3 regions of the Mesorhizobium sp. M0954 genome follow, and region 2 is predicted to be linked to each of the others. Evidence: predicted binding sites of a transcription regulator. Region 2 holds the regulator's gene; each other region holds the start of a gene.
What was found. The regulator LexA, encoded in region 2, represses DNA repair genes until DNA is damaged. The targets are predictions, from matches to a motif close to TGTTCNNNNTGTGTTCNG.
Positions count from the first base shown of each region.

Region 1 (4,181 bases), on a different contig from region 2:
TGGCGATTGTTTCGAAAGCAGGGGCATTTTCCAACCATGCCAGACCAGATCAGCAGTGTGTGGGACCCCAATTGGCCGCGCAGGTGTTTGGACGACACGCGCGCGGCATCATGGCCCACCAGATTCGGATTCGCGGCCAAGAGGACGACGTCGGCATAATTGCGCCTGAGATTCTGCTCGAGATCGCCGGCGGCACGCAGCCTCAGATGGTCTTTGAAAACGTGCTCTACGGATCGAGCCATGCAACATCTCCATTTGCGGCACCGAAGAGACATTCAGCCCGAGGGTTCTGGCGGTGCCGAACGGATGCGAGTGCGGTTGTTCCTCTGCTATGAGACAGGGGCGCAGAGGCCTGGAGAGGTGGACATGCCGCATCGACCGACGGATAATTCTCGGGACTCGCCGGTTTGAAAGGCGTACTCTGCTTTGATCGGTGATAAACATTAAGGGCATCGCCGGCTGTGAGCGAGCATCGTGCTTCCGCCCCAATTCGGGAGGGAGCCATGAGCAGCCCCAACACTTCCAAAATTGGCCTCGCATTTTCAGAAGGCCGCGATCGGGCGCCGCAGCCAATTCCTAGCCCAGAGCCTGTATACAGAAACGAACTGCTGCGGCGCATGTCTCCGGCCACCATCAATTGCTCAGCCCTCACCTTCACAGCAGCTTTCTGCCATTGAGGACGCAGCTCGAAACCGCAAACGCCGCTATCGAGGCCGTCTACTTCTTTGAGACGGGGATCGGCTCGATGGTGGCGAAACTCCGGCCGGAGGTCGACGCCGAAGTTATAGTCATTGGTTTCGAGGGCATGACCGGCTCGGCGCTGATCATGGGCGGCGATCGATCGCCGCACGACTGCTACATTCAAGCGGATGCCGAGGTTGCCAGCATGGACGCCGAGCCATTCACAAAGGCGCTTTCCGACAGCCCGACGCTGCGGCTTTTTCTGCTGCGGTACGTGCACTACGCGTGGATCCAGGCAAGCTATACCGCCCTCGCCAATGCGCGTTTGAAACTGGAAGAACGGCTGGCAAGATAGCTGGTCATGTGCAACGACCGCATAGAAGGCGACCGGCTGCCGATTACCCATGAATTCCTGTCGGTCATGTTGGGTGTACGACGGCCGGGCGTCACCGTGGCACTTCAAATGCTGGAAGGCCGCGGTCTGATCAGGTCAAATCGTGGCGAGGTCATCGTCCGTGATCGAACTGGTCTCATCACCTTGGCAAACAGCTCATATGGCCAGCCGGAGGCGGAATATGCCCGCCTGATCGGCGAGCAGGCATCTCCATAATCCGCGCCAATGTGGAAGTCCGCCGATGGGATGAGACAAACTACCTAAAGCGGCAGGCCATCGCTAATGCTGGGCGGGGGGTCTCGATCCGCGAAGGGCAACCCCTGCTGGTTGCGACAGTTGAGTGAGGCACGCCAAGTCTCTCCCTTCCCGCAAAGAATTGATATGTTGAGACCGAAGGCTCTGTCAGCGCCGTTGGCGACCAGAGCAGGATATGGCTGCCAGTCCGGCGCGGGAACCACCATCCAGCCGCAGTCGACTTGTTGTCCGGGTCCCGGCCAGCGTCGACGTTACTCCGACCGATCCCACACACTGACCAGGTCGGTGACGAGCAGCCCTGCAAACGATCTGAGAAAGCCTACCAAATGTGGCGGAACAAATCATGATCGTTTCTCATTGTGCTGATCAGTCAAGGGAGATTGACTATGGGCGACCGGCACAACCCAAAAATCGAGGCATCGGCAAGAGACCCGGAAGATTGGGTCAGCGGAGATGACCCAATGACTCCCGCACAAGCCTCATATCTGAAAACTCTGGCCGAACAGGCCGACGACCCTGACGGCTATGCCGACGGCCTTAGCAAGGCGGAAGCTTCCAAACGCATTGGTGCACTCCGGGAAAAGTTAGGCCTGTAGCGTCCGCCCGTGGCTTTTCGTCTCTAGCAAAGGACAGCCGATCGGATTGGATTGGGACAGTTTTGCTGCAGGTGACCCGCAATGAATCTTCTGAATTCAGTGCATTGTGGCTCGACCGGCGATCGAGACGACAAACGGCGGATGGGAGCGGCTCATAGGGTACAACAGCCCGGCATTCGCCCCAAAACCCACCGAGACCTCGCACCCGCCGATCCAATCCTGCTGTCGAAACAGATCAGGCCCTTCCGACGAGGGCGATGGTCACCAAAGACACAAACAGGACAAGGGCCATTGCAGCGCCCCAGAAGAAAACTTTTTCGGTGCCGCGTTGCTCTTCCTCGCGAGATATGTCTTTCGCCATTGTATGCATCCTTTGCGAAGGTCAGCGACTGAGCAACGTGCTGTGCCAAGGCTGGGTTCCCGATAAACTACTTGCCCGCTTCGCACTGTGAGACCGTTCTCGGAATGAAACTCCAACCGTCGGTTGGTGGACGCATCGCAGCTGGTGCATCTAAAGTTCGCGTGGTCCGCGCGCACCGGGCATGTCCGACCCCGAGCCCCCGCTCGGTGCAACAGCGTTTGATCGACCCGCCGCATCAACCTGTGCGGCGGGCCTTTTTCCTCACGCGATGGAACACCGGCGCGCAGGAAAAGTTCTGCCCACGCAGCAAACTCTTTCCCTCATATCTTTGCTGCCAGATCGGATATCTCCGATCGGCCCGCGTCGTTCTTATCCTCCGGCGACGCGGGCTCGCCGTCCTGCTATCGGTCGAGGACCACAGAACAACCGAAAGCACGATGCTGTCAGGACCCGGTGCCAATCGGAGCACAAACGTGAAGTTCTCACGTTGGAGGTTGCGCGGATCCTGGTCAACCGTAGCGGCATATGTGAGGCGGGACGCCTTCACCGATCGCCTCGTCGGCTTCCTCTTGCAGGTCTAACTATGCCTTCTGATGTTCTTGGACCCAAATGAGCTGCACCGCGTTGTTTGCGCGCATGCTGTGCTTCGCAATCTGATGGAAAAATCCGACGCCCCTGCTGCACCGCAGACAGCTCCTGGTGCCGAAGCGCGCTTTCCGTACGATCGTGCGGCGGTTGAGCGGTTTCGACAGACATTCCCGCGCGCCAGGTGGAGTGACGAGCGCAGAACCTGGTTCGTGCCAGGAAAGACTGCAGAGCGGCGGATCCAGCGCTGGCTTGCGCAAGAGGCGGATTTGCGAGCAGCACATGATGACAGCAAGGGACGGGATGCCTTCGCCTTCGATCCCCTGTCGAGCCGGTATCTGGAAGTCGCGGACGACCTGCGCATTCGCACGCCTTATTCGCGGACGGTTCTTGAGGAACTGCGAGCCGTTCCATGGGCGAGCTGGGACGACGAACTGCGGGCCTGGAGAGTGCCTTTCCGCTCGTACGAGGAGTTGAAGCGCCATTGGCCAAGCATCGAAAGGGCCGCAGGCCGCGCAGAACCGGAGGAGAGGAAACGGCGACGAGAAGCGTCCAAAGACTCCGAGGAATATAAAGCCGCCAGATTGCGGTATGCCGAACGCAGGCGACGTCGCTATCCACTGCCCCCAGACGATTTACCCCGGCTTGGCCGTGCCGTGGCAACGGAGCAATACGGTATCGTGGTCTTCACCGAGATTTCGGGTGAACTCGTCGACGCCTCGCAGATAGCAGCGTTCTATCCGCATTTGATCGAGGCGAACGTCGACCACGTCTGGGGCCGATGGCGTCCGGCGACGTTGGCTGAATTGATTAGAACATGGCCCGCTCCGCGTGCTGCCGGATTACCAGAACGGCAGCGAGGCTGGTGGCAACCAACGCTGGCCGAACTCAGGATAGCTCGCCAAATAGCTCGAAGCCTGGCGCGAAGAAGGGCACAAGGCTTATGGCATTGTTCTAGCTTTTGAAGCTGGGGCCGTTTTCCACCGTCTGTCCGGTTGCCCTAGTGTTGAGATGTCACCCCGATCGGAGCCTTCCATGTGCAACGATTGCGAACAACATACGGCTTGGCTGAACATTGCTCGATGATGAGGTCGCTGGCCTTGAAGTTCCCATGCATGAAACCGACTTGACGTGCGCGTAGGCGCACGACACCAGCATCGATGATCCGGCTCCAATAACCCGCGTGGCAGTAAAGCCATCGACCGGCTTCTATGACGTTTGGAACGCACCGGCCGGACCTAGACTAACGGTGGGCGGGTGGTCAACTTGCCTTCCGAGGGAGCTTGGGGACAGCACACGATTCCTGCTT
Region 1 is NZ_JAMYNR010000002.1:117,387-121,567, forward strand. It holds partial or broken gene NKH93_RS03710 (GSU2403 family nucleotidyltransferase fold protein) at 1-34, opposite strand, end outside; gene NKH93_RS03715 (cyclic nucleotide-binding domain-containing protein) at 674-1,036, shown strand; gene NKH93_RS03720 (helix-turn-helix domain-containing protein) at 1,043-1,291, shown strand; gene NKH93_RS03725 (DUF3072 domain-containing protein) at 1,717-1,926, shown strand; gene NKH93_RS03730 (hypothetical protein) at 2,162-2,287, opposite strand; gene NKH93_RS03735 (hypothetical protein) at 2,944-3,837, shown strand.
Region 1: NKH93_RS03725 (DUF3072 domain-containing protein) is a predicted target of LexA. The motif match lies at 1,663-1,680, and genes of this name have one in related genera.

Region 2 (4,181 bases):
CGATCCAGGCCGCCGGCCAGCGATCGCTGCCGGCTATGTTGGCGCCGTTGGCATAGGCGTTGTCCCAATCTGCAATGTGACGTTCGAACACCCTGCGCCCTCCCTGGCATATGGCCTTGCAGCGTAGCCGTAAGCATCGCGCGGCGCGTCGTCGCCAGCCTCACGATTCCAGCTCTCGCATCAATCTCAAGTGACAGCTGCTTTGATGGCGAAGCGCGCATCCTTCCACGCACTGGTGTGCAGGATGTCCTCAAGCACTTTGACGGCCTGCCAGACATCGGCATAGCCAACATAGAGCGGGGTGAAGCCGAAGCGCATGGTCGATGGCGCGCCAAAATCGCCGATCACGCCACGTTCGATCAGCGCGCGCATGACCTGGTAGCCATGCTCATGCATGAATGAAATCTGGCTGCCGCGTTTTTCCCCATCGCGCGTGCTTTCGAGCGTGAGCCCGTAAGTGCCGCACTTTGCCTCGACAAGCTCGATGAACAGATCCGCCAGCGCGATGCTCTTCTTGCGCACCGCCGTCATGTCGACATCGTTCCAGATGTCGAGCGCGCCCTTCAGCGTGCGCATCGACAGGACCGGCTGCGTGCCGCACAGAAACCGGCGGATGCCGGTGCCGGCCGCATAGCCTGGCTCGAAGGCGAAGGGCCGTGCATGGCCCCACCAGCCGGTGAGCGGCTGCTGGATGTCGGAAAGATGCCGCTCAGCCGCATAGATGAAGGCAGGCGCGCCGGGGCCGCCATTCAGATATTTGTAGGTGCAGCCAACGGCAAAATCGGCGTTTGCCTTGTCGAGCTCGACTGGCATCGCGCCGGCGGTGTGGCAGAGATCCCAGACGATCATCGCCCCGGCTTCCTGAGCCCTGCGCGTCAGCGCCGGCATGTCGCGCAGTTCGCCCGACTTATAGTTGACGTGGTTGACCAGCACCACGGCGGTGCGTTCGTCGATCAGATCTTCGATGGTCGGCGCGTCGACCCCCGAGAGGCGCAGCAGCGTATCTTTTCGCGTCGAAACCACACCCTCGGCCATGTAGAGGTCCGTCGGAAAACTATCGCCCTCGGCGACGATGACCTGCCGCTCCGGTCGCATGGCCATGGCGGCGTGCAGCAGCTTGTAGATGTTGACCGATGTCGTGTCGCAGACCACTGTCTGGCCGGCCGCGGCACCGATCAGGCGCCCGAGCTGGTCGCCAAGTTCAAGCGGCATGTTGAACCAGCCGGCCGTGTTCCATGCGCGGATGAGATCATGCGACCATTCTTCGGTCGCGGCCTTGTGCAGTTCATCGAAAGCGGTACGTGAAGCAGCTCCTAGCGAATTGCCGTCGAGATAGATCACTCCTTGCGGCAACACAAAGCGGTCGCGCATCGCGCGCAGCGGATCCGCGGCATCCATCGCCTTTATGGCCACGAGATCGGGAATTCCTGTCATGATTTGTCTGCTCCCCCAAGATCCAACGCAACGCCGGACACGCATCGACTGTTCTTCCATTACCTGGTTGCGCGCAGCAAGGCTCCACCGGCGAGAAGCAGCCTGACCAGGCGGTGGAAACTGGGACTTAACCCGAGGTTGGCGTTTTGAGTTCGTTTCGTTCACGGTGCATCGACCAAACCGCACAGTCGATAAGGGTTCAATTCCGTGCCTTTTACCGACCGACGGCCGATGCCAGCGCCGCCTTCTAGGAGGCCAGAAGGGCGCAAACGAAAGCAGAATCAAGGCGATGAGGCTCGCGGCGGTGAAAATGCGGTACGCCGGTAGGGGACGTCGTTTGTTTCCCGAGCCTTAACGCATTCATTAAACTTTAAACAGTTGCGGAACACAACTGGAACAGATAGTGTTTGTTCTGGGTTTGTTTTTCTGATTCTGTTGGGGGTCGCTATGCTGACACGCAAACAACACGAACTGCTTATGTTCATCCACGAAAGGTTGAAGGAAAGCGGTATCCCGCCTTCATTCGACGAGATGAAGGAAGCGCTCGACCTGGCTTCCAAATCCGGAATCCACCGGCTGATTACGGCGCTGGAGGAGCGCGGCTTCATTCGCCGTTTGCCCAACCGGGCCCGTGCGCTGGAGGTGCTACGCCTGCCTGACTCGATCGCCCCCGGCCTCAATGCGGCACGCAAGTTCTCGCCGAGTGTCATCCAGGGCAGTCTTGGGCAAGGCGCCCCTCGGCAAGGCAAGCCGACATCGTCGCGCGTGCCCGCAGCCGGAAATGACGACGATGTCGTCGCCGCCGTTTCGATCCCGGTGATGGGCCGCATCGCTGCCGGTGTGCCGATCGACGCCATCCAGCACCAGACGCATTCGATTTCGGTGCCGCCGGATATGATCATGGGCGGCGAGCATTATGCGCTTGAGGTCAAAGGCGATTCGATGATCGAGGCCGGCATTTTCGACGGCGACACGGTGATCATCCGCAATGCCGATACGGCGAGCCCCGGTGAGATCGTGGTGGCACTGGTCGACGAGGAGGAAGCGACGCTGAAGCGGTTCCGCCGCAAGGGCGCCTCGATCGCCCTGGAAGCCGCCAATCCGGCCTACGAGACGCGCATCTTCGGACCAGACAGGGTCAAGGTGCAGGGCAAGCTCGTCGGACTGATCCGCCGCTACTGAGCTCCGCCCTTGGCGCCGGCTTTGGGGTTGTCGGCCCGGCGGTATGGCGGCAGGCCCCGTGCCGCGCGTGAAAATTTCCGCTGCACGTGCCAGGGCCGGTATGATTTTTCGACGGCGAAGCGGATCTCGGCGCGTGTTGCCGCTTGTGGATCGAAATAGACGGCGGCACTTCCCGCGCGCGCCAGTTGCCGTTTGGTGACGACGAGGACCAGCCGGTCGTAGTAGCAGGGGTTATGGGCGGTGGCGTCGTCGATGACGATCAAGCTGGCAAAGGCGCAGGCTGGCCGCGCAGTATCGCGGTCCTTGGCTTGCGCGATGATCGCGCCGGATGGATGCCTGGCAAGGCAGAGGCCGTCCGTGCAAATGAACGGCATGCCCGGCGGTAGGTCGGCCGGATCGGCAATGTCGAATTGCGGGTCGTTCTTTCCAGGTGTTTCCGGCGCGACGATAGCCTCTGATGTGAGCGCGCGTTTCCAGTTGTCGATGGTGAACTCATTCGGGCGTGCCCGGTTGACCGCGAGTTCACCGCTGCCGATCGGCAGCGCGACCAGCCGTGCGTCCTCCGAGACCAATACGTCGGGTATGCGTGTCTGCGTTGTCGTCAGCAAGCCGGCGAGCGCAAAAGGAAGTGCCGCCAGCCGCAACCACGTCGTCGCCATGCTGGCAATGACGAGGGCGATCGTCACCAGAAGGACGGATCTCAGCGAAATCAGCCCGACCGCATCGATCGGCGAGCGCTCCGAGATCCACCCGGACAGGGCGATCATCGCCGTCAGCCCCTTGCCCATGACATAGAGAAAAGGGCCATCCGCACCGAACGGCATCGCCAGCGCGCTGAGAACGGCGAAGGGCATGACGACCAGTGACACGATGGGCATGATGGCCAGATTGGCGAACAGGCTGAGCGGCGCCACGCGCTGGAAATGCCATATGGCGAAAAGCGCCGTGGCGCTCCCTGCAATGATCGAGGTCATCGCCAGACCGCACATGCCCAGCAGGACCTTTCGAGTGGCAAAGCGTAGCGGCGACTGCCGCGGCGGCGGCGTGGTGGCCCTGCCGGCGCGGTAATCGGACCAGCCTGCATAGGCGCCGACAAGGGCCGCCGTCGCGGCGAAGGACATCTGGAAACTCGGACCGACCACCTCGTGCGGCGACACCAGGATGACCGCGATGGCCGAGATCGCCAGGTTGCGCATGGTGAGCGCGGCCCGGTCGAACAGCACGGCGATAAGCATCACCGCCAGCATGATGAAGCTGCGTTCGGCCGCCACGACAATGCCGGAAAAGACGAGGTAGGCCGCAATCGAAAAAAGCGCGGCGGCCGCGGCATATTTCTTGACCGGCCGTCGCGATGAGAAATCGGGAAACAGCGCGAAGGCACCCCGCAGCAGCGCCATGATGGTGCCGGCGACCAACGCCATATGCAGCCCCGAGATGGAGATGATGTGGTAGATGCCGGTGCGCCGCATCGCTTCGTTGATCTCCTCGGGAATGCCGGCGCGCACGCCGACGATCAGCGCAGTAGCAATCTCGCCCTCGGCACCGCCGATGCGGCTGCGGATATG
Region 2 is NZ_JAMYNR010000012.1:185,718-189,898, reverse strand. It holds gene NKH93_RS18635 (hormone-sensitive lipase) at 1-91, opposite strand, end outside; gene kynU (kynureninase) at 187-1,434, opposite strand; gene lexA (transcriptional repressor LexA) at 1,882-2,616, shown strand; gene NKH93_RS18620 (ComEC/Rec2 family competence protein) at 2,610-4,181, opposite strand, start outside.

Region 3 (4,181 bases), on a different contig from region 2:
TGGAGCTTCATCGTCGCGCTCCTTGTCTTTGCACTGGGCGCCGGCATATCGTTCTACGAAGGCGTGATGCACATCATGGCGCCGGAGCCGATCGCCAACGCCAAGGTGAACTACGCTGTCCTTGGCCTTTCCTTCCTCTTCGAAGGCACCTCTTGGCTGGTGGCGCTGAAGGAATTCCGCCACCAAAAAGGCAGCCACGGCTGGCTTGAGGCGGTGCAGCTCAGCAAGGATCCGAGTGTCTACACCGTACTCTTCGAGGACAGCGCGGCACTTCTCGGCCTCGTTGTCGCCTTCGCCGGCATATTGGCGGCGGAATTGCTGGACATGCCGAAGCTCGACGGCGCCGCGTCGATCGGCATCGCGCTCATCCTGGGCGCGACCGCGATCTTCCTGGCACGCGAAAGCAAGAGCCTGCTGCTCGGCGAGCCGGCCTCGCCCGAGGTGCAAACAGAGGTGCTGGCCGTCATCCAGCAGGACCCGGCGGTGCAACGGGCAAATGGCGTGCTGACGCTGCATATGGGTCCGCAGGAGATCGTCGCCGCTTTGAGCATCGAGTTCGAGGATCATTTGTCGGCGCCGGAGATAGAGACCTGTGTCGAGCGCCTCGAGACGCGGCTGAAGGCGGAGATGCCGGAGGTGACGCGGCTCTTCGTCAAGCCGCAGACCACCGGCACCTGGGAACGCCGGAGCAAGGCCCTGGCGGCGTCCGGAGGGGAACCGGCCTGAGGAAAATGGCTGCGCCATCGGGCAGTCCCGGTTATGATTGCAGGCAAAAGCTCCAGGAGGAACGAAGATGAAAATCGACGGCGCGTGTCATTGTGGCGCTATCACTTACGAGGCCGAAGTCGATCCGGAAAAGACCACCATTTGTCACTGCATCGATTGTCAGAAGCTAACCGGAACGGCCTTTCGCGTCACCGTGCCGGCGTCCGAGGACAATTACAGGATCACCAATGGCGCGCCGAAGATCTACATCAAGACCGGTTCGAGCGGCGCCAAGCGTGCCCAGGCATTTTGCGGTGAGTGCGGCTCGCATCTCTACGCCACGTCGGCGGGCGAGGGACCGAAGGTTTACGGTATCAGGGTCGGCACGGCACGGCAGCGCGAGCAACTGGTGCCAAGAAAGCAGATCTGGCACCGCTCGGCGCTGCATTGGCTGCCGGAATTCGAAGGCACAACCATCATCGAGGAGCAGTAGCGCCAGACCGGGGCGAAGCCTCCGGTTCCGGCGCAGCTCTCAATCGTCGCCTTCGACGACCCTTAGCCTCAACTGCCCGGTTTTCGAATCGGCGACGCGCGGGCTGCTTTCCGCTTTTGCTCCGCTGCCATTCGAACCAGCGGTGTCCTCCGCCGGCTGCACGCCAAACTCCAGCGCCTCGATCTTTTGTCCGCGCCTGGTCACCTTCGATGTCGAGACCAGGATGTCCTCGATGTCCTTGGCCGATTGGCCGAAATGCGTCTGCAATTTGCGCACCCGCTCGTCTAGCCGGGAGACGTCTTCCATCAGCCGGATAACCTCGCCCTGGATCAGGTGTGCCTGTTCGCGCATGCGCGCATCCTTGAGGATCGCCTGGATGACCTGGATCGACAGCATCAAAAGCGATGGCGAGACGATGACGATCCGTGAGCGATGCGCCTTCTGGACAACGGCCTCGAAATTCTCGTGGATTTCGGCGAACACCGATTCCGAAGGCACGAACATGAAGGCGGTGTCCTGCGTCTCGCCCTGGATCAGGTATTTTTCGGAAATATCGCGGACATGCACCTCGATGTCGCGGCGGAAAGCCTGTGCGGCGGTCTTCTGCAGTTCGGCGCCTTCGGCGGCCCGGATGGCATTCCAGGCCTCGAGCGGAAACTTTGCATCGATGGCAAGCGACGGTGCGCCGTTCGGCATCTTCACCAGGCAGTCGGGCCGGCTGCCATTCGACAAGGTCGCCTGGAATTCATAGGCGCCGTGCGGCAATCCGTCGGCGACGATGGCTTCCATACGCGACTGGCCGAAGGCGCCGCGCGTCTGCTTGTTGGAAAGGATCGCCTGCAATTGCACGACCTGGCCGGCCAGCGACTGGATGTTGCCTTGCGCGATATCGATGACCGCCAGCCGTTCCTGCAGCTTGGCGAGGCTCTCATGCGTCGATCTCGTCTGCTCGGTCATGGTCTGGCCCAGGCGGCCGGTCATGGCATCGAGGCGCTGGCCGATCGACTGGGTGAGTTCGGCCTGGCGCGCCCCGAACACTTCGGCGATGGCGCCCATGCGGCCCTGCATTTCCGCTTGGGATTGCAGAATGCCGGCCATCCGCGCCTCGGCGTCGCGGGCGTGGTCGGCGGCTTCGGCAGCCGCCACTGCACGCGCCTTGGCCGATCGCCAGAGCGCAACGATGAGCGCCACGAACAGGCCGAGGAACAGCATTGCGCCGAAACCCAGGGCATGGCCGAGCGTGATCGTGGTGGCGCCGAGGCGGGCGACAGGTTCGGACAGGATGGTGGCCAGATCGTTCATGTCGACAGCATAGATGATTCGGTCTGCCGGCGCAGATCAAAACGTGAACGACCCGAAGGCGCCCCGGTTGACGCTTTTCCTGCGAGGTCTTAGGTGAGACACCATGTCGATCAAGCCGCTTATCATCCTCCCCGATCCCGTCCTGCGCCAGGTTTCAAAACCGGTCGAGCGTGTCGACGGCGATCTGCGCAAACTGGCCGGCGACATGCTGGACACCATGTATGACGCACCCGGCATCGGCCTCGCAGCGATCCAGGTCGGCGAACCCTTGCGCATGCTGGTGATCGACCTCGCCAAGGAGGACGAGACGCCGGCGCCGCACGTCTTCATCAATCCCGAAATCCTTGAAAGCTCCGACCAGCGTTCGGTCTATGAGGAAGGCTGCCTGTCGATCCCCGATTACTATGCGGAAGTCGAGCGCCCCGCCGCGGTGCGGGTGAAATATCTCGATCGCGATGGCAAGCTGCAGGAGATCGAGGCCGAGGGGCTGATGGCGACCTGCCTGCAGCATGAAATCGACCACCTCAACGGCGTGCTGTTCATCGATTACATCTCCAAGCTGAAGCGCGACATGGTGGTCAAGAAATTCAAGAAGCTCGCCAGGGACAAGGCGCCGGGCAAGATGGTGGGGTAGGCGTCGACGAATGCCCCTGCGTGTCATCTTCATGGGTACGCCCGAATTCTCCGTGCCGACGCTGCGGGCGATTGCCGGGGCCGGGCACGAGTTGGCAGCCGTCTACACGCAGCCGCCGCGCGCCGGCGGCCGGCGCGGGCTCGAACTGACGCCGTCGCCGGTGCAGCGCGAGGCGGAGCGGCTTGGCATCGAGGTGCGGTCGCCGGTGTCGCTGAAGGGCGAGGCGGAGCAGGAGGCGTTCCGCGCGTTGCGTGCCGACGTCGCCGTGGTGGTCGCCTACGGGCTGCTTCTGCCCAAACCCGTTCTCGAGGCGCCGCGGCTCGGTTGCCTCAACGGCCATGCATCGCTGCTGCCGCGCTGGCGCGGCGCTGCCCCTATCCAGCGCGCCATCATGGCCGGCGATACCGAAACGGGCATGATGGTGATGCGGATGGAGGAAGGCCTCGACACCGGCCCTGTGGCAATGGTTGAAAAATGTCCCATTGGACCCGACATGACGGCCGGCGATCTGCACGATCGGCTGATGGTCTTGGGTGCTTCGCTCATAGTGCAAGCGCTCGAACGGCTGGAGCGGAATACGCTGACATTTACCACACAGGCGGAGGTGGGGGTGACCTACGCCAAGAAAATCGATAAATTGGAGACTCGCATAGACTGGCTGCGACCTGCCGGCGACGTGCACAACCAGATTCGCGGCCTGTCGCCCTTTCCCGGTGCATGGTGCGAGGCCGAAATCGGCGGCCGCGTGGAACGGCTGAAACTGCTTCGCTCGACGCTCTCGCAAGGCGCCGGCGAACCGGGAGGAATTCTCGATGACCGGCTGACGGTCGCCTGCGGGTCAGGCGCGATCAGGCCGGTCGAAGTTCAACGTGCGGGCGCAAGGCCCATTGCCGCGCAGGAGTTTCTGCGCGGGGCCAAGCTCGAAAAAGGAATGAAATTGTCATGAGCATGATGTCCATACGCGCGGCGACGCCGCGGGACCGCGAGGCGATCCGCCTTGTCGAAGAACACGCATTCGGCCAGCAGGCGGAGGCCGGACTGGTCGAC
Region 3 is NZ_JAMYNR010000006.1:149,034-153,214, reverse strand. It holds gene NKH93_RS10530 (cation diffusion facilitator family transporter) at 1-726, shown strand, start outside; gene NKH93_RS10525 (GFA family protein) at 794-1,198, shown strand; gene NKH93_RS10520 (DNA recombination protein RmuC) at 1,238-2,500, opposite strand; gene def (peptide deformylase) at 2,604-3,134, shown strand; gene fmt (methionyl-tRNA formyltransferase) at 3,151-4,080, shown strand; gene NKH93_RS10505 (GNAT family N-acetyltransferase) at 4,077-4,181, shown strand, end outside.
Region 3: NKH93_RS10520 (DNA recombination protein RmuC) is a predicted target of LexA. The motif match lies at 2,533-2,550, and genes of this name have one in related genera.